DNA from 3 places in the Leifsonia lichenia genome. Region 2 is predicted to be linked to each of the others. Evidence: predicted binding sites of a transcription regulator. Region 2 holds the regulator's gene; each other region holds the start of a gene.

Region 1 (6,287 bases), on a different contig from region 2:
TGGCCGACATCGCTGCCCGCCGAGCCGTGGCTCTACGTCGGCGGGGCGATCGGCTGCATCTTCATCGCGGGGGCCGCCCTGCTCGTCCGTGTGCTCGGTGTGCTGGTGCTCGGGCTCGCGACGGTGGCCGGACAGCTCCTCACCGCGCTGCTGCTCGATCTGCTCGCACCGAGCTCCGCGCATCCCGTGGCGTTCTCGACGGTCGCCGGCACGCTGCTGGCGCTGGTCGCGGTGGCCGTCGCGAGCATCCGGTGGGGGAACGCTGCCAGGAGCGGCCAGGCTACGAAAGCGTCGTGAGGTAGCGCTCAGGGTCGACGGTCTTGCGGTGGCTCTCCTTGGAGCCGTCCGGGATGCCGCCGACGTAGAGCCAGCCGAGCAGCCGCTCGTTCTTCTTCAGGCCGTGCATCTTGTGAACGGCTTTGGCCCTGGTCTGGTGACCCGTGCGCCAGATCACGCCCCAGCCGGCGTCGTGCAGCAGCAGGCTCAGGATGTGCGCCACACCGGAGGCGACGGCGTCCTGCTCCCAGCCGGGCACCTTCTCGCTCTTGGTGCGAACCGAGACGATCGCCAGCAGCAGCGGTGCGCGCAGCGGCTTGGCCGCGATCTTCTCCGCGTCGGAGCCGGAGGCGTGCGCGTCCTTCGCGAACGCGGCGCCCAAGCGGGAGCGAGCGTTTCCACGCAACTCGATCACGCGCCACGGGTGCAGTGAGCTGTGGTCGGCCACGCGTCCCGCCGCCGCGATCAGCGGCAGGAGCTGCTCGTGTGTCGGCGCCGCCTCCGTCACTCGCGAGTACGAGCGACGGGAGGCGACGGCGTCGACGAGCTTGGACACTGCTACTCGCCCTCGGTGAAGTTGAGGGAGAGCGAGTTCATGCAGTAGCGGTCGCCCGTCGGAGTGCCGAAGCCGTCGTCGAAGACGTGGCCGAGGTGCGACCCGCAGGTCGCGCAGCGAACCTCGGTGCGGACCATGCCGAGGCTGTTGTCCTCGAGGAGCTGCACGGCGTCCGGTCGGACGGACTCGTAGAAGCTCGGCCAGCCGCATCCCGAGTCGAACTTGGTGCCCGACTTGAAGAGCTCGGCTCCGCAGGCGGCACAGGTGTAGAGGCCGGCGCGGCTCTCGTCGAGCAGTTCGCCCGTCCACGGCCGCTCCGTGCCCGCCTCACGCAGCACGGCGTACTGCTCCGGGCTGAGCTCTGAGCGCCACTCGTCTTCGCTCTTGGCGACGTTGTACTCCATGCGTGTTCCTTTCGTCGTTCTCCACACTAAACGGATGCGGGGCCGCGCCTGTTCCCTGTTTCGTCCCGCGAACCGCCGCGCGGCGGAAGGCCAACACACAGAAAGCCGGAAATAGGATGAACCGCGAACGCACCAGCGACGCACGACCGACAGGAAATGAAGGGACCAGGGTGGCGAACGCGGCAGACGACCGGGCATCCATCCAGCGCCCAGACGGCCTGAGCGAGCGCGACGTCGCGATCATCGCGTTCGAGCGGCAGTGGTGGCGGCACGCCGGTGCCAAGGAGCAGGCCATCCGTGAGGAGTTCGGTCTGTCCGCGGCACGGTACTATCAGCTACTCGGTGCACTGATCGACCAGCCGGCCGCTCTGCAGCACGACCCCATGCTCGTCAAACGCCTGCTCAGACTGCGCGAGGCGAGAATGGCCGCCAGAAGCTCCCGGACGCTCGCGTCCGACGACTGAGGACCCTCGACACGATGGCTGAGAAGTACCCCAAGGACCGGTTCGACGCGATTCCGGACGATCTGAACCGCGTCGGAGCGCACCGCGCACCCCGCGCGAAGGGACGAGGCTGGATCGGCTTCGGCTGGGCGGCGCTCGCCACCATCGTGCTGATCGGAGCAGGCGTCTTCGGGCTCTCGCTCGTCAACGGCAGCATCTCGTTCCACGGTGCCCCCGGCACCAGCTCCGCCTCGAAGACCCCGACCGCGTCGCCGACGCCGACCATCGTGCCGACGATCGACCCTGCGCTCACGGTGAACGTGCTGAACGGCACCACGACGCCCGACCTCGCCTCCGCGGCGGGCACCAAGCTGACCGCCGCCGGCGTCAAGGTGGGCGCACTCGCGAACGCGGACAAGTCCGACCTCACGCAGACCGTCGTCTACTACTCGGACGCGAAGAACGCCGGAGCCGCCCTCGGCGTCGCCCAGGTGCTCCCCGGTGCCACCACAGCGGAGACCCAGGACTACGCCGCGACCGGCGCCGATATCACAGTGGTGCTGGGAAGCAACTTCACGGGCTGAGGTTTTCCGTGCATCCCGTTTTGTTTCGGGCGTGTTTAACTTCTAACGGTTTCCGGTCATTTCCTGTCTTTTTCGCGAAATAGCTGGTGTTTGCCTGCATTGAAAGCATTAGTATCTGGATTCAACGCGCCGGTGATGGGCCGTCGCTACGAAACACAGCAATAGGAGTAATGCATGGCGAACGGAACCGTGAAGTGGTTCAACGCTGAGAAGGGCTACGGATTCATCACCGTCGACGACGGGGGACAGGACGTGTTCGTCCACTACTCCGCCATCGACATGAACGGCTACAAGGTCCTCGAAGAGGGCCAGCAGGTCGTATTCGAAGTCGGCAGCGGACAGAAGGGCCCGCAGGCTGAGTCGGTGCGTCCGGCGTAGCACGCAGCAACCAACCTGGTGGAGCGCCGTCCCGAAAGGGGCGGCGCTCTCGTGCGTCCGCCCCGAGCGTGACCGCTCATCTTGCACTCGACGGGCACGAGTGCCAGAATCGCTTTAGCACTCCATCTGATCGAGTGCTAACCGTTCGCATCTTTCGCAGACGTCCGGGAGGGACGAGAAACAACCATGGCAAAGATCATTGCTTTCGACGAGGACGCCCGCCGCGGCCTTGAGCGCGGCCTCAACATCCTGGCCGACACCGTCAAGGTGACGCTTGGCCCGCGCGGCCGCAACGTCGTTCTCGAGAAGAAGTGGGGAGCCCCCACGATCACCAACGACGGCGTCTCCATCGCGAAGGAGATCGAGCTCGACGACCCGTTCGAGAAGATCGGCGCGGAGCTCGTCAAGGAGGTCGCCAAGAAGACCGACGACGTCGCGGGTGACGGAACCACCACCGCGACCGTTCTCGCTCAGGCGCTCGTCAAGGAGGGCCTCCGCAACGTGGCCGCCGGCGCAGACCCCATCACCCTGAAGCGTGGAATCGAGAAGGCCGTCAAGGCCGTCACCGAGGAGCTCATCGCGAGCGCCAAGGAGGTCGAGACCAAGGAGGAGATCGCTGCGACCGCATCCATCTCCGCCGGAGACACCACCATCGGCGACATCATCGCCGAGGCGATCGACAAGGTCGGCAAGGAGGGCGTCGTCACCGTCGAGGAGTCGAACACCTTCGGCACCGAGCTCGAGCTGACCGAGGGCATGCGCTTCGACAAGGGCTACCTGTCGCAGTACTTCGTCACCGACCAGGACCGCCAGGAGGCGGTGTTCGAAGACCCGTACATCCTCATCGCCAACCAGAAGATCTCGAACATCAAGGATCTGCTGCCGATCGTCGACAAGGTGATCCAGGCCAACAAGCAGCTCCTGATCATCGCCGAGGACGTCGACGGCGAGGCTCTGGCCACGCTGATCGTCAACAAGATCCGCGGCATCTTCAAGTCGGTCGCCGTCAAGGCTCCCGGCTTCGGCGACCGCCGCAAGGCGCAGCTCCAGGACATCGCCATCCTCACCGGTGGCCAGGTCATCTCCGAGGAGGTCGGCCTCAAGCTCGAGAACGTCACCCTCGACCTGCTCGGTCAGGCACGCAAGGTCGTCATCACCAAGGATGAGACCACCATCGTCGAGGGCGCCGGCGACCCCGAGGCCATCGCCGGTCGCGTCGCTCAGATCCGCAACGAGATCGACAACACCGACAGCGACTACGACCGTGAGAAGCTGCAGGAGCGCCTGGCGAAGCTCGCCGGCGGTGTCGCGGTCATCAAGGCAGGCGCCGCGACCGAGGTCGAGCTCAAGGAGCGCAAGCACCGCATCGAGGACGCCGTCCGCAACGCGAAGGCTGCCGTCGAAGAGGGCATCGTCGCCGGTGGTGGCGTGGCCCTCATCCAGGCGGGCAAGACCGCTTTCGAGAAGCTCGAGCTCACGGGTGACGAGGCCACTGGCGCCAACATCGTCCGCGTCGCCATCGAGGCTCCGCTGAAGCAGATCGCGATCAACGCCGGCCTCGAGGCAGGCGTCGTGGTCGAGAAGGTCCGCAACCTCCCGGTCGGCCACGGCCTCAACGCCGCGACCGGCGAGTACGTCGACATGCTGGCCTCCGGCATCAACGACCCGGTGAAGGTCACCCGCTCGGCCCTGCAGAACGCAGCGTCGATCGCCGGCCTGTTCCTCACCACCGAGGCCGTCGTCGCCGACAAGCCGGAGAAGAACGCTGCTCCGGTCGGCGACCCGACCGGTGGCATGGACTTCTAAGTCCGACCCAGCACCACGAAGAGGGCGTCTCCCGCACGGGAGGCGCCCTCTTTCGTGTCCGCGCCGAGTTGGCTTGGAAGGCTCTGTGAGATTGAATAGATAACGTTTCACATTCCTTTGGGGGATCTATGCGCGCATCCGCGTTGTCACGTTCGCTGCTCGTCGGGGCGACCGCCCTCCTCGTCGGCCTGCTCTCGGGATGCGCCGAGACGGCAGAGCCGATCTCTCACGCGTCCGCGACACCTTCACCGGCGCCGACCGCGACGCCGGTCGCGGAGCCCGTGGTCGCTCCGACGGCGTGCGAGAGCCTGACGACTCCGGACGCGGTGCGTGAACTCGTTGGAGGAACTGGGGAACCGCAGACGTTGACGGAATTCCAGGTGGGAGCCGTGCTTCGTGGCCCGTGGCCGATCCTGGCCGCGAACGGCTCGTTCTGCGGGTGGGGCGGGCTCGGAGGCCTGCGCCATGAGGGACAACACGACCCGACGGTGATTGTGGCGACGCTGCCGCACGCGCGCTCGGCCTGGGAGCGGCTGGCAGCAACGGAGTCTCCTGCTGCGGGAGCCGCGTACGAAGGCGGCGAGTCGCTCGGCGGCGAGTGCCACTCCATCTTCTGCCGCACCGACGTTCTCGTCGGCGACATCTGGCTCGCCGTCTCGGCCAATCTCTCAGCAGCGGGCGCAGAATCGGGTAGCGAAGGGCTGTCCGAGCACAGCTTCCACGAGTACGTCCAGAGCATCGTGACCGCGGTCGCGGCAGCACCAGTCCCGACGGCTGCGCCCGCGCTCGCGGCTCGGCCGCACTGCGAGGAAGCGATCGGCGCCATCCAGTCCGTGTACGGCCTCCGAAACGTGAAGGCCGCGACCTGGGGTGAGTCTTTCGCGATAGAGAGCGCGGCGTTGCGACTCGGCAGCGCTTCCCAATGCCGTTACGAAGACACGGAGGCCCGGCATTGGGCCGTTCATATCACCAGGATGAGCAATGCCGATGCGGTCTACCTGGCTGACGCCGACGCGACGCCGGGCGTCGCGCGGTCGCCGCTCGCCATCCCCGGCGTCGACGGAGAGACTGTCGGGTGGTCCGCCATGGGCGAGGAGGCCTGGCTGACCGGAGTGAACGTGTTGTCCCGCGGTGAGTGGGTGCAGGTTTCCGCCTGGGGCGGGCAGGGCACCGAGCCCGTGGCGGAGGTCGCCCGGAAGCTTCTCACATCGCCCTGAACCCAGTCACCCCACAGCCCGGCCGCGCATCCGGTGGCGAAATGCCAGTAACTGTCGCGAAACGCCCGGGATGCGGCGCAGTTACTGGTGTCTCGTGGGAGCGGTCTCCGCCAGCGGCAGGGAGACGCGGAAGGTGGCGCCGCCGCCCTCCGTCTCGACGACCTCGACCGTGCCGTGGTGGGCGGCGATGATGGAGGACACGATGGCCAGACCGAGGCCGCTGCCGCCGGTCTCGCGGGCGCGGGAGGTGTCTGCGCGCCAGAAGCGCTGGAAGATCTTCTCGCGGATCTGCGGCGGGATGCCATCGCCGTGGTCGCGCACCTCGAGGATGGCCCGGCCGGTCTGGTGGTTCACCTGCACCATGATCTCGATGGGGGTGCCGTCCGCGGTGTAGCGGAGGGCGTTGCCCATCAGGTTGGTGACGACCTGGCGCAGCTTGTTCTCCTCGGCGAGCACGATCGCGGGCTCTGCGGCGACCGGCTGGTGCAGCACCACCTTCTCCGCGGTGGTCACCAGCGCCTGCTCTGTGCCGCCAGGGCGGCGGGCGCGTCCGCGACGCAGCCGTGCGAGCGTCGCCCCGGCGAACGCGATCGGCCCGGTGGCGTTGCTGACCCGTGCCGGGT
Region 2 (6,287 bases):
GCCCATCGCCGGTCCTCCTCGTCCGTCGCTCGTCCGTCGCTCGTCCGCCCCACGCCCGCCCCGTGCATCCCGCATGGTACGCGCCAAGTAGAGTTGTCGTCTGGCTCCGTCCGTTGCAAACTGGGACCGCTCGCCCGAGGAAGAGAAACAGCACCCATGCGTCGCTCAACGTTCACCGATCAGCCCGTCACCTACGGTGCGGTCGGTGGCACGCAGGCTCCCGACCTGCTCTACTACCCGCCGAAGGGCTACAAGTCGTTCATCCGTCAGGCGAGGATCGGCAGCGGCGAAGAGCGGTTCGCATCCACGGTCACCGCTCTGATGACGTGGGGGGTGCAGCGGGGGAGCGGCATCAAGGTCACCGAGACCCACGAGGGCACCGGCGTGCAGTACGAGGGCGTCGTTTTCAACGCGGACGGCACCCCGGCGAAGATGCAGGAGCACCGCCCGTCCGAGGCGATCTTCGCCGATGACGGCTCGCCGTACATCGCCAACGGCATGACCGCCGTGCTGAAAATCCCGTTCTGGCCGGTCCATGTGTCGGCGCCGGTCCGCGTCGTCTACGTCATCGACGAGCCGCACCGTGCCGGGTTCGCGTACGGGACGCTGCACGGGCATCCCGAGTCCGGCGAGGAGGCGTTCCTGGTGGAGCTGCGCGACGACGGGTCGGTGTGGTTCGTTCTGCGCGCGTTCTACCGTCCGTCGACCGCGTTCTACCGGTTCGTGTCGCCGATCCTGCGGCTCGCCCAGCGTCACTACACCGCGAAATACCTGCGGTCGCTGCTTCCCGCCAGGGCGGCCTGAGGTGCCGAGCGCTCTTCCCCTCGGCGACCCTGCTCCCGCAGACGGCCTCCTGCCCGGCTCCGTGCTCGACGGTGTCGCCGAGCGCGCGTTCGGCGTGTACCTGCACGTCCCGTTCTGCCGTGTGCGCTGCGGGTACTGCGACTTCAACACCTACACGGCCACCGAGCTGCGCGGGGTGTCGCAGTCCGAGTACTCCGGTCATGCCCAGCGCGAGGTCGGCTTCGCTGCAACGGCGCTGCAGCAGAGCGGCCTTCCCGCCCGCGAAGCATCCACGGTGTTCTTCGGCGGCGGCACCCCGACGATGCTGCCCGCCTCCGACCTGGCGGGGATGCTCGCCGCCGTCCGGGATGCGTGGGGCCTCGCGGCCGGCGCGGAGGTCACCACCGAGGCCAACCCGGACTCCGTCGACGCCGCCTACCTGCGCAGCCTCGCCGACGCCGGATTCACGCGCGTCTCGTTCGGGATGCAGTCGGCGGTGCCGCACGTGCTGGCCACCCTGGAGCGCACCCATGACCCGGAGCGGGTTCCGCTGGTGGTCGAGTGGGCGAGGGATGCGGGACTTCAGGTGAGCCTCGACCTCATCTACGGCACACCGGGAGAGTCGCTGGACGACTGGGCGCGGTCGCTGGACTCCGCCGTCGCCTGCCGCCCCGACCACCTGTCTGCGTACTCGCTGATCGTGGAGACGGGGACGAAGCTGGCGAGGCAGATCAAGTCCGGCCAGGTCGCCGAGCCGGACGAAGACCTGCAGGCCGACATGTACGAGCTGGCGGATGCGCGGCTCGCCGACGCGGGATACGGCTGGTACGAGGTCAGCAACTGGGCGCGTGACGACGATCACCGGTCGCGCCACAACCTCGCGTACTGGCAGGGCCACGACTGGTGGGGCGTCGGACCGGGCGCGCACAGCCATGTCGGCGGCGTCCGCTGGTGGAACGTGAAGCATCCCGCCGCATACGCCGGCCGCGTGCTGGCGGGGGAGTCGCCCGCCGCCGGCAGGGAGACCCTGGATGCGGAGACCAGGCGGGTGGAGCGGGTGCTGCTGCTCACGCGCATCCGGGACGGCATCGCTATCGCGGAGCTGGACCAGCACGGCCGCACGGCCGTCGCCGGTCTCATCGCCGACGGACTGGTGGATGCGCGTGCCGCCCTCCGCGGGACGATCGAGCTGACGCTCTCCGGCCGCCTCCTGGCCGACGCCGTCGTCCGCCGCCTGCTCGACGACTGACCAGACGCAACGAGTGGTCCCGAATCGCCGCGGGTGCAGGAGTGCACACGGCAATTCGAGACCACTCGATGACGGAACCGACCGGTCGTGCTAGCTGACGAACTTGATCGCCACCGGGTAGACGTAGTACTGACCCTGGTTGGCCTTGATGGCGGCGATGATGCTGAAGACGATGTTCAGCACGGCCGCGGCGGCGATGATGATCACGCCGACGAACACGATCGACAGGATGCCGCCGACGATGTATGCAATGAAGATCGTGATCTGGAAGTTCAGTGCGGTGGCGGTGTGCGCGCGGACGAACGGTCCCTTGTCCTTGAGGACGAGGTAGCCGACGAGCGCCGGGATCCAGTTGAAGATGATGCCACCGATGTGGACCAGCGTCGCCCAGAGCTTCTCATCCGAGGGGCTGAGCTGCTGGGACTGGCCTCCGTACGGTGCGCTGGGCGGCGGCGGGGGCGTTGCGGACATTGTTCTCTCCTTGGCTTCGCCCGACTGGGGCGGGCGGGGTCGTGGACGGGATCGTCAGCCACAACAGTAGGGCAAACGTGCCGAAACTGGGAAGACGCCGAGAGACGCGGGGTCTCTCGGCGTCTTCGACGCGGCCGGATCGACTACTTGATGAACCGGAAGTTCACCGGGTAGCGGTATGTGCCGCCGCCGTTGACCTTCACGAACCCGAGGATCGAGAAGATCAGGTTGACGACGTAGAGGACCCACGGGATGAGCAGGCCGAAGATCAGCCAGCCGAAGCCGGTGAACGCCAGCACGGCGCCGACGATCTGGGAGGCGACCCAGACGATGATCCAGGTGATCTGCCAGTTGAGCGCTTCCTTGGACTCCTGGTTGGTCAACTGCCCGCGGTCCTTGAACACGAGGAAGATGATCAGCGACGGCAGGATCCAGAGGATTCCGCCGAGGTGAGCGAACGAGGCCCACTGCTTGTCCTGCGCGGGGTCGAGCGGCGCGGCGGGGGCCGCGTACGGCTGGCCGGGCTGCTGAGGCTGCCCGTACGGCTGGCCGGGCTGCTGCCCATACGGCTGGCCGGGCTGCTGGGGCGGCTGCTGACCGTACGGCTGCTGCGGAGGCACCTGCCCGCCGTACGGCTGCTGCGGCTGCTGAGGAGGCTGCGGCGCCTGCGGCGGCACCTGGCCTGTCGGCTGCTGCGGTACGTTCGGCTGTTGCGGTGGGACGCCGCCGCCTGCCGGATCGACCGGCGGTTGGTTCGGGTCACTCATGGTCGGAGCCTTTCGTTCGCGGATCGTACGAATCGAACCTGTGCGCATACCGTACTGCCGCCGCTCGCGGTGGGGCAATGGTCGCGTGGGCGTGTCAGCGCGTTATGATTAGCACTCAGGTTCAGTGAGTGCTAAGGGTCTTCGGGAGGCGGGTCGGATGGTTTCTGAGCGGAGCCTCGAGGTGCTGCGCGTGATCGTGCAGGACTACGTCGCCTCGCGCGAACCGGTCGGTTCCAAGAGCATCGTCGAGCGTCACTCGTTCGGCGTCTCCGCCGCGACGATCCGCAACGACATGGCGGCCCTGGAAGAGGAAGACCTGATCGCCGCGCCGCACACCTCCTCCGGTCGGGTGCCGACGGACAAGGGCTACCGCCTGTTCGTCGACCACCTCGCGGAGGTGCGTCCGCTCAGCCAGGCGCAGCGGCAGGCCATCGAGGTGTTCCTCGGCGAGTCGGCCGACCTGGACGATGTGCTCGCGCGCACCGTCCGGATGCTCTCGCAGCTCACCAACCAGGTCGCTCTCGTGCAGTACCCGTCGGTGTCGCGGTCGCGCATCCGGCACATCGAGCTGGTCACGCTGGCGCCGCGGAGGCTGCTCAGCGTGCTGATCACCGACACCGGCGCCGTCGAGCAGCGCACCATCGAACTCGCAGCCGATCTGTCCGACGAGGAGGTCGCGGAGATCCGCGGCGCCATCAACGGGGCAGCGGCCGGGCTTCCCCTCGCGGACGCCGCCGCCAGGCTCGCCCAGCTTCCGGATGCGCTGACCGAGCGCACGCAGGCGCTGGTCGCTCCCGTCGCCTCCGCCCTGATGGAGCAGATCGCTGCGAACCGTCAGGACAAGCTGGTGATGGCAGGAGCCGCGAACCTGGTGCGCACGGAGCACGATTTCTCCGGGAGCATCTACCCCGTCCTCGAGGCCATCGAGGAGCAGGTCGTGCTGCTGAAGCTGTTCGGTGAGATGGCGGGCGATCAGCACGGGGTGGCGGTGAGCATCGGGCGCGAGAACGCGTCGTTCGGGCTCGCCGAGACGTCCGTGCTGTCGAGCGGCTACACCGCATCCGGGTCGGAGCTGGCGCGTCTCGGCGTGCTCGGCCCGCTCCGCATGGACTATTCGAGCAACATGGCCGCCGTGCGAGCGGTGGCCCGCTACCTCTCCCGCCTGCTCGGCGAATAAGACAACGAACACGAAGGATAAGCCGTCTGTGGCCGACCACTACGAAGTTTTGGGCGTTGAGCGCAACGCCACCCCCGATGAGATCAAGAAGGCGTACCGCCGCCTCGCCCGTGAGCTGCACCCGGATGTGAACCCGTCCGCCGAGGCGTCCGAACGCTTCAAGCTGGTGACCCACGCGTACGACGTGCTGAGCGACCCGCAGCAGCGCGAGCAGTACGACCTCGGGCCGCAGGCCGGGTTCGGCGGAGCCGGCCAGAACTTCGGCGGCTTCGGCGACATCTTCGAGACCTTCTTCGGCGGCGGCGGGCAGTCCCGCGGCCCGAAGTCGCGCCGCGAGCGCGGCCAGGACGCGCTGCTGCGCGTGGAGGTGGACCTCGACGAGGTCATCTTCGGCACCCACCGCGACCTCGAGGTGGACACCGCCATCGTCTGCGAGACCTGCAACGGCTCGTGCTGCCAGCCGGGCACCGCTCCCGTCACCTGCGACATCTGTCACGGGACAGGAAGCATCCAGCGCTCTGTCCGGTCGCTTCTCGGCAACGTGATGACGTCCACGCCGTGCGGCACCTGCCGCGGATACGGCACCGTGATCGCGACGCCGTGCGTCACCTGCATGGGTCAGGGCCGCGTGCGCGCCCGTCGCACCGTCCCCGTCGACATCCCCGCCGGTGTCGACACCGGCCTGCGCCTGCAGATGCCGGGCAGCGGAGAGGCCGGTCCGGCCGGCGGCCCGAACGGCGACCTGTACCTCGAGATCAAGGTGAAGCACCACGACGTGTTCAGCCGCGACGGCGACGATCTGCTCTGCACGCTCGAAGTGGCGATGACGGATGCGATCCTCGGCACCACGGCGACGGTGAAGGCACTCGACGGCGACATCAAGCTGGAGCTGAAGGCCGGCATCCAGAGCGCCGACATCATCACGGTGAAGGATCGCGGCATCACGCACCTGCGCGGCAACGGCCGCGGCGACCTGCGAGTGGGCATCCAGGTGGTCACCCCCACCAAGCTGGACCACAAGGAGCGCGAGCTGATCAAGCAGTTCGCCAGCACGCACAAGCAGGGCGAGCCGTCGCTCGCGCGGTTCCAGCAGGGCCTGTTCGCGAAGCTGCGCGACCGCTTCCTGAACGTCTGAACCTGCGATGAGCTCCCTCTACCTGCGCGAAGACCTGGCCGAGGTCTCGGTCGGCGAACGCCTGTCGATCACGGGGCAGGAGGCGAAGCACGCGGCGACGGTGAACCGCACCAGGCCGGGCCAGACCGTGATGATCGGCAACGGCCGCGGCCTGGTGGCGGGCGGCGAGGTGGTCGAGGCGACCAGCGCCGAGCTCACCATCGACGTGGCCGACGTGCAGCGCGTCGAGCGGCAGGCTCCGGCGATCACGCTCGTGCAGGCGCTCGCAAAGGGCGACCGTGACGAACTCGCGATCCAGGCGGCCACCGAGCTCGGTGTGGATGCGGTGGTCCCGTGGGCCGCGAGCCGTTCGGTCTCCCGGTGGGAGGGGCAGAAGGTCGCCAAAGGCCGCGAGCGCTGGTCGACCATCGTGCGCGAGGCGGCGAAGCAGTCGATCCGCGCCTGGGTGCCGGAGGTCGGCGAGCTGGCCACGACGAAGCAGGTCGCCGCGCTCTGCGCCGACTCCCGAGTGCTCGTGCTGGAGCCCGACGCAGAGGCGAAGCTCACCGATGCGGTGCGCGAGGCGAGCAGCGATGCGCGCCCGCTGGTGCTCGTCGTCGGCCCTGAAGGCGGCATCGCACCGTCCGAGCTCGACGCGTTCCGCGCTGCGGGGGCCGAGCTCGTGCGCCTGGGCGCGACGGTGCTGCGCACCTCGACGGCCGGGCC
Region 3 (6,287 bases), on a different contig from region 2:
CGAAGTCCTTGACCGTGATGAGCCCGCGCAGGCGACCGTCGGCGTCGACCAGGGGGAGCTTCTCGATCTTGTGCTCGGCGAAGATGGCGACCGCGGAGTCAGGGTCGATCCCGACCGGAGCGGTGATCAGGGGCATCCTGGTCATCACGTCGCGCACGTAGGTGGTGGTGCGCTCGAACGGCGACACGAAACGCATGTCGCGGTTGGTGATGATGCCGACGAGGGTGCCGTCCCCCTCGACCACGGGGAGGCCGCTGACGCGGAACTGGCCGCACAGTGCATCCACTTCCTCGACGGTGGCGTCGGGGGTGGTGGTGACGGGATTGGTGATCATGCCCGACTCCGACCGCTTGACCTTGTCGACGTGCGCCGCCTGGTCTTCGATCGAGAGGTTGCGGTGCAGGATGCCGATGCCGCCCTGCCGCGCCATGGCGACAGCCATGCGGGACTCGGTGACGGTGTCCATGGCGCTCGAGAGGAGCGGAGCGGAGACCGAGATGCGCTTGGTGAGACGCGAGGAGGTGTCGACCTCACTCGGGATGACGTCTGTGTACCCGGGAAGGAGCATCACGTCGTCGTAGGTCAAACCGATGAAACCGAACGGATCCGACTGATCCATTTCACCCCTTAGTCGTTGCGGAGTTGGAAGAAGTCCGCCGCCACCAGCGCCTGCGGATAATCAATCGTAACGGCAGAACCCTGGTGGTTTATTCCACGGTCGCAACGTCGAGTTCCGCGGCTTTCCGGCCGGAGCGGTTGGCGACGATCATGTCGACGCACAGGATCAGCAGCGCCAGCCAGACGATGGCGAAACCGAACCACCGCTCAGGCGGCATGGCCTCGTGCAGCACCACCACGCCGACCAGGAACTGGATGAACGGGGCGAAGTACTGGATGAACCCCATGTAGACCAGCGGCAGCCTCCGCGAGGCGGCAGCGAAGAACAGCAGGGGCACGGCGGTGATGACGCCGGTGCCGACCAGGGCGACCGTGTGCCAGACGCTGACCGTGCCGAGGGTGACGCCCACTGTCGCGCCGACGACGACGAGCTGCACGATGGCGACCGGGGTCAGCCACATGGTCTCCAGGGTGAGGCCGGAGACCGCATCCACTGCCCCTCCGACACGCTTCTTGATGAGGCCGTACAGTCCGAACGAGAACGCCAGGATGAGCGCGATCCACGGCATCGCGCCGTAGCCGATCGCCAGCACGACCACCGCGACCACGCTCACGCCGACCGCCACCCACTGAGCGACCCGCAGCCTCTCGCGCTGCACGAGCACCCCGAGGAACACCGTCACGATCGGGTTGATGAAGTATCCGAGCGCCGCCTCGACGACATGGCCGCTGACCGTCGCGAGCACATAGGTCTGCCAGTTGACGTAGATGAGCGCCCCGGCGACGCCCATGGTGAAGACGACCCGTTTGTTGAGCAGCAGGGAGCCGAAGGCGCGCCACTTCCGCGTGACCGTCAGCAGGATGGCGCAGAAGACCAGCGAGAACAGCACCCGCCAGGCGACGATCTCCCACGCGCTCGCCGGCACGAGCGACAGGAAGTAGATGGGCAGGATGCCCCAGAGGACGTACGCGGAGATGGCGTAGACGAGACCGGAGCGGCGGTGTTCCGACAGGGGCTTGGTGACGGGATCGCTCTGGGATGTTTCGCTCTGGGACACGGAGCGATCCTACGCGCGACGACGCGCCGGATGCGGAGCTCCGTTCAGAAGGAGACGGCGCGCGCCACGCCGACGGCTTCTCCGTTCAGAAGGAGAAACTGCCCGGAATCGCGGCGGATCTCCGTTCGGACGGAGATCCGGCAGAACGACGATGGCCCGGATGCGCGTGCGCACCCGGGCCATCGAACGGCCTGTCGTCAGCGGACGACGACCGCCAGAACGTCGCGAGCGGAGAGAACGAGGTAGTCCTCGCCACCGAACTTGACCTCGGTTCCGCCGTACTTGGAGTAGATCACCTTGTCGCCGACGGCGACGTCGAGCGGAACGCGGTTGCCGTTGTCGTCGATGCGGCCGGGGCCGACGGCGACGACTTCGCCCTCCTGCGGCTTCTCCTTGGCAGTGTCGGGAATGACCAGACCAGATGCAGTGGTCTGCTCAGCCTCGACCTGCTTGATGACGATGCGATCCTCGAGCGGCTTGATGGAGACCGACACGGTTGACCCTCTTTCCTACAAACACAGGCGTGAACAAAAGACGTGAGTTAGCAGCCTCATAGTGAGAGTGCTAACACGAGTTTAGAGGGTGCGTTAGCAGTCACGCAACGTGAGTGCCAGGAGGATGACACAGACGAGGTAGCGTGAGTCGCATGGACCGGTCGGAACTCGTCGAGCTGCTCTCCACCGAGGGGCTGCGGCTGCTCGATTCGCTGCCGCCGTACCACTCGGAGCGCGACGTGCTCCGGCTGGTCAGCGACCTGCGCAAGGCCGGCCACTCTCCTGGACTGGTGGCTGCCGTGCTCACCCAGGCCAAGCTGCGCTCGAAGGCGACGGCCAAGTTCGGCGCCTTCGCCGACCGGATGCTGTTCACCGAATCCGGCCTGGAGCAGGCGACCAGACTGCCCGTCGCCGCACGGCACGCGGGACGCTTCCACGCGGCCGGGCTGGAGCGCGTCGCCGACCTCGGCTGCGGCATCGGTGGCGACGCGCTCGCGATCTCGGCACTCGACATCGAGGTGCTGGCCGTGGACGCCGACGAGGTCACCGCCGCGATCGCCAGCTACAACCTCGCGCCGTTCCCCCGCACGACGGTGGAGCACAGGAGGGCGGAGGACGTCGACCTGCGCTCGTTCGACGGCGTCTTCCTCGATCCGGCCAGACGCACGGCCGGGCACGGCCAGACGTCCAGGCTCACCGACCCGGACGAGTACTCCCCCTCCCTCGGCTTCGCCTTCGAGCTGGCGACGGGACGGTCGGTCGGCGTCAAGCTGGGCCCGGGACTCGACCGCGACCTCATCCCCTCGTCCGCCGAAGCCCAGTGGATCTCCGTGGACGGCCAGGTGGTCGAGATGGGCCTCTGGTTCGGCGTGCTCGCGCGCCCAGGCATCGGCCGCGCCGCGCTGGTGATCAAAGGCGACGAGGCCACCGAGCTCACCGCGCGCGCCGACAGTGGCGACGAGGAGACCGGCCCGCTCGGCGAATACGTCTACGAACCGGACGGGGCGGTCATCCGCGCCAGGCTCATCGGCGACCTCGCGCGCAGCATCGACGGCAGGATGCTCGCGGACGGCATCGCGTACATCACCTCCGACAGTCTCGCCACGACGCCGTTCGCCAGCGGCTTCCGCGTGATCGAGACACTGCCGTTCAACGAACGCGACCTGAAGCGCGCCCTGCGCGACCGCGGCATCGGGACCCTCGAGATCAAGAAGCGGGGCGTGGATGTGGACCCCGCCGCCCTCCGCAAGCGCCTCTCCCTCAGCGGCTCGGCGTCGGCGACGCTGCTGCTCACGCGCGTGGCAGGTAAGCACACGGCGATGCTGGTGGAACGCATCCACTGACCGGAGACGACGATGGGCCGGGACGCGCTCACGCGCATCCCGGCCCATCGGACAGTCGGCGGATCAGTATCCGCTGTAGTAGTTGCTGCTCGCGCTCACGGCGATGACGAAGATGATGATGACCACCCAGATGATCACCGAGAACAGCACGCTGACGAAACCGGTGATGATACCGGTGAGCCAGAAGCCCTTCGCGGCCGGTTCCTTCTTCTTGCCGATGAAGCCGAGAATGATCGCGGCGACGCCGAACGGGAAGCCGATGCCGTAGACCCAGCCGAGCACGACACCGATGATGCCGCCGACCATCGACAGGATGCTCAGCGTCGGCGACTTGGCGGGAGCCGCGTACGGCTGCGCGTATCCGGGGGCCGGCTGTCCGTACGCGGGCTGACCGTATGCCTGCTGCTGGCCATAGGCCTGCTGCTGGCCATACGGCTGCTGACCGTACGGCTGCTGCTGACCGTAGGGCTGCTGCTGACCATAGGGCTGCTGCTGACCATACGGCTGCTGCTGGCCGTACGGCTGGCCCGGGGCCTGCGGCTGCTGGCCGTATCCGGCCGGCGGGACGGGCGCTGCCGGGGGCACGGGCGCTGCCGGGGCAGCCTCGGGCGCAGCGGGTGCAGCGGGCGCAGCGGGCGCTGCCGCGGGCTCGACGGGGGGAACAGCGCCGGTCTGCGCCTCTCCGGTCGGCACGTCGCCGCTCTGTGCGTTGGGGTCCACCGGCTCCGCCGGCACGTTCGGATCGGTCATGAGACCCATCTCCTTCAATCCTGAGAAATTCCTGTATCGCAGCCAATGCTGGCAGCGGGTGCACACGGGTGTCAACGACAGTCCCCCATCGGCGCCCCCTCGACCAGCCTACCGATCGGGATGCGCGACCGTGAGCGTCCGCACAGGAATGGGGACCGCGGTACCACGTGGCCTGGCGGTGACGCGATACCTCGGTCGTATCCGGGCCCCTGCAGGTCAGCGCATGACCTGGATCTCCGTGACAGGGAGGGTCGAGTCCGCCGAGAAGCCGAGGGTGCTCGGCTCGTGGCCCGCCATGATCAGTTGCGCGCCGAGAGCGGCGATCATCGCCCCGTTGTCCGTGCACAGCGACAGGGCGGGGATGCGCAACTCGACGCCCGCGGCCGTCGCCCGTTCCTGTGCCACCTGCCGCACCCGAGCGTTCGCGACCACCCCTCCCCCGAGCAGCAGGCGAGGGACGCCGAAGTCGGCGCAGGCGGCGAGCGCCTTCGTGATCAGCACATCCACGACGGCCTCGCGGAACGAGGCGGCGACGTCGGCGACGGGCACGGGCTCTCCCGCATCCTGTCGCTGTTCGACCCAGCGCGCGACCGCGGTCTTGAGACCGGAGAACGAGAAGTCGTACCGGTGGTGTTCGAGGTCTTTCGGCTTGGTGAGGCCGCGCGGGAACCGGATCGCCTTCGGGTCTCCGTCGACGGCGACCCTGTCGATCTGGGGGCCTCCCGGATACGGCAGCCCGAGGACGCGCGCGACCTTGTCGAACGCCTCCCCTGCCGCGTCGTCGATGGTCTCGCCGAGCAGCTCGACGTCGGTCACCAGGTCGCGGACCAGCAGCAGCGAGGTGTGGCCGCCGGAGACGAGGAGAGCGATCGTCGGCAGTTCGACGGGGTGTCCGTGCCCGCCGTGCGCGTCGAGCAGGTCCGCGCCGACATGGCCGACCAGGTGGTTCACCGCGTACAGCGGTTTGCCGAGCGAGAGGGCGAGCGCCTTCGCCGCCCCGACGCCGACCATCAGCGCACCGGACAGCCCAGGACCGCTCGTGACGGAGACCGCGTCGATGTCGGCCAGGTCGATGCCCGCGTCGGCGACGGCCGTGCGGAGCGTCGGCGTCAGCGCCTCCAGGTGGGCGCGCGCGGCGACCTCGGGAACGACGCCGCCGTAGCGGGCGTGCTCGTCCATCGATGAGGCGATCGTGTTGGCGAGCAGGGTCGTCCCCCGGACGATGCCGATGCCGGTCTCATCGCAGGAGGTCTCGATGCCGAGGACGAGGGGGTTCGCTCTGTTCATGCCGTCGTCTCTGCCGTCGTCTCTGTCGTGGTCTCGGTCGTCGTCGTTGCTGTCGTCGCCGTCGCTGTCGTGGTCTGCGGGGTCGGCACGGCGAGGCGCATCACGATCGCGTCGACGCCGTCCGGCTGGTAGTAGCGCGGCCGGACGCCGATCTCCTCGAAGCCGAGCTCGCGGTACAGGGTCTGGGCGCCTGGGTTGTCAGCGCGCACTTCGAGGAACACCTCGCGTGCCCCGCGCTTGCGAGCCTCGACGATGAGGGAAAGCATCAGCACGCGGCCGAGCCCCCTGCGGCGGGCGTGCGGGGCGACGGCGATGGTCTGGATGTCGCCCTCACCGGCGCCCTGCGGCGCAAGCAGTCCGGCATAGCCGTCGATCTGCTCTGGGTGCTCCGGCTCGAACGCGACCAGGTAGTACCCGTTGGCGCTCGCCACCTCGGAGCGCATCGAGTGCTCCGACCAGGCGTCGGAGACGAAGGTGGCGCGTTCGAGCCGCATTATCGCATCCACGTCGTCGTCCGTGGCGCGCCTGAGCTGCCAGGCGGTCACGCGCTCACCCTCTTGGGGCCGGAGGAGAGTGTGACGTCCGGCGACCGCAGGTAGAGCGGCTCGTCGGAGTCGAACGGCAGCCGGTTCGAGTAGCGCAGCTCGGCGATCATCCCGAGGGCGCCTGCGGAGACAGTGGATGCGTCGAACCGCGTCATCCCGCCGTGCGGCAGGTCGTCCGGTTTCGTCAGCCCT

Evidence for each region. The regulator HrcA, encoded in region 2, represses chaperone genes, less so after heat shock. The targets are predictions, from matches to a motif close to TTNGCACTCGNNNNNNNCGAGTGCNAA.
Region 1: the regulator HrcA is predicted to act here: its motif matches at 2,756-2,782, upstream of groL (chaperonin GroEL).
Region 3: the regulator HrcA is predicted to act here: its motif matches at 2,264-2,290, upstream of groES (co-chaperone GroES).

Annotation. Positions count from the first base shown of each region.
Region 1 is NZ_BAAGWT010000001.1:36,283-42,569, reverse strand. It holds gene ACYVGI_RS00235 (DMT family transporter) at 1-297, shown strand, start outside; gene ACYVGI_RS00230 (nitroreductase family protein) at 281-832, opposite strand; gene msrB (peptide-methionine (R)-S-oxide reductase MsrB) at 835-1,236, opposite strand; gene ACYVGI_RS00220 (DUF3263 domain-containing protein) at 1,353-1,700, shown strand; gene ACYVGI_RS00215 (LytR C-terminal domain-containing protein) at 1,715-2,263, shown strand; gene ACYVGI_RS00210 (cold-shock protein) at 2,438-2,641, shown strand; gene groL (chaperonin GroEL) at 2,828-4,447, shown strand; gene ACYVGI_RS00200 (hypothetical protein) at 4,828-5,664, shown strand; gene ACYVGI_RS00195 (sensor histidine kinase) at 5,746-6,287, opposite strand, start outside.
Region 2 is NZ_BAAGWT010000002.1:404,660-410,946, forward strand. It holds gene ACYVGI_RS06440 (dihydrofolate reductase family protein) at 1-6, opposite strand, end outside; gene ACYVGI_RS06445 (DUF1990 family protein) at 157-804, shown strand; gene hemW (radical SAM family heme chaperone HemW) at 806-2,032, shown strand; gene ACYVGI_RS06455 (DUF4870 domain-containing protein) at 2,123-2,503, opposite strand; gene ACYVGI_RS06460 (DUF4870 domain-containing protein) at 2,647-3,270, opposite strand; gene hrcA (heat-inducible transcriptional repressor HrcA) at 3,428-4,447, shown strand; gene dnaJ (molecular chaperone DnaJ) at 4,476-5,582, shown strand; gene ACYVGI_RS06475 (16S rRNA (uracil(1498)-N(3))-methyltransferase) at 5,590-6,287, shown strand, end outside.
Region 3 is NZ_BAAGWT010000001.1:261,329-267,615, forward strand. It holds gene guaB (IMP dehydrogenase) at 1-619, opposite strand, end outside; gene rarD (EamA family transporter RarD) at 708-1,676, opposite strand; gene groES (co-chaperone GroES) at 1,874-2,170, opposite strand; gene ACYVGI_RS01220 (THUMP-like domain-containing protein) at 2,323-3,513, shown strand; gene ACYVGI_RS01225 (DUF4190 domain-containing protein) at 3,577-4,263, opposite strand; gene tsaD (tRNA (adenosine(37)-N6)-threonylcarbamoyltransferase complex transferase subunit TsaD) at 4,480-5,550, opposite strand; gene rimI (ribosomal protein S18-alanine N-acetyltransferase) at 5,547-6,095, opposite strand; gene tsaB (tRNA (adenosine(37)-N6)-threonylcarbamoyltransferase complex dimerization subunit type 1 TsaB) at 6,092-6,287, opposite strand, start outside.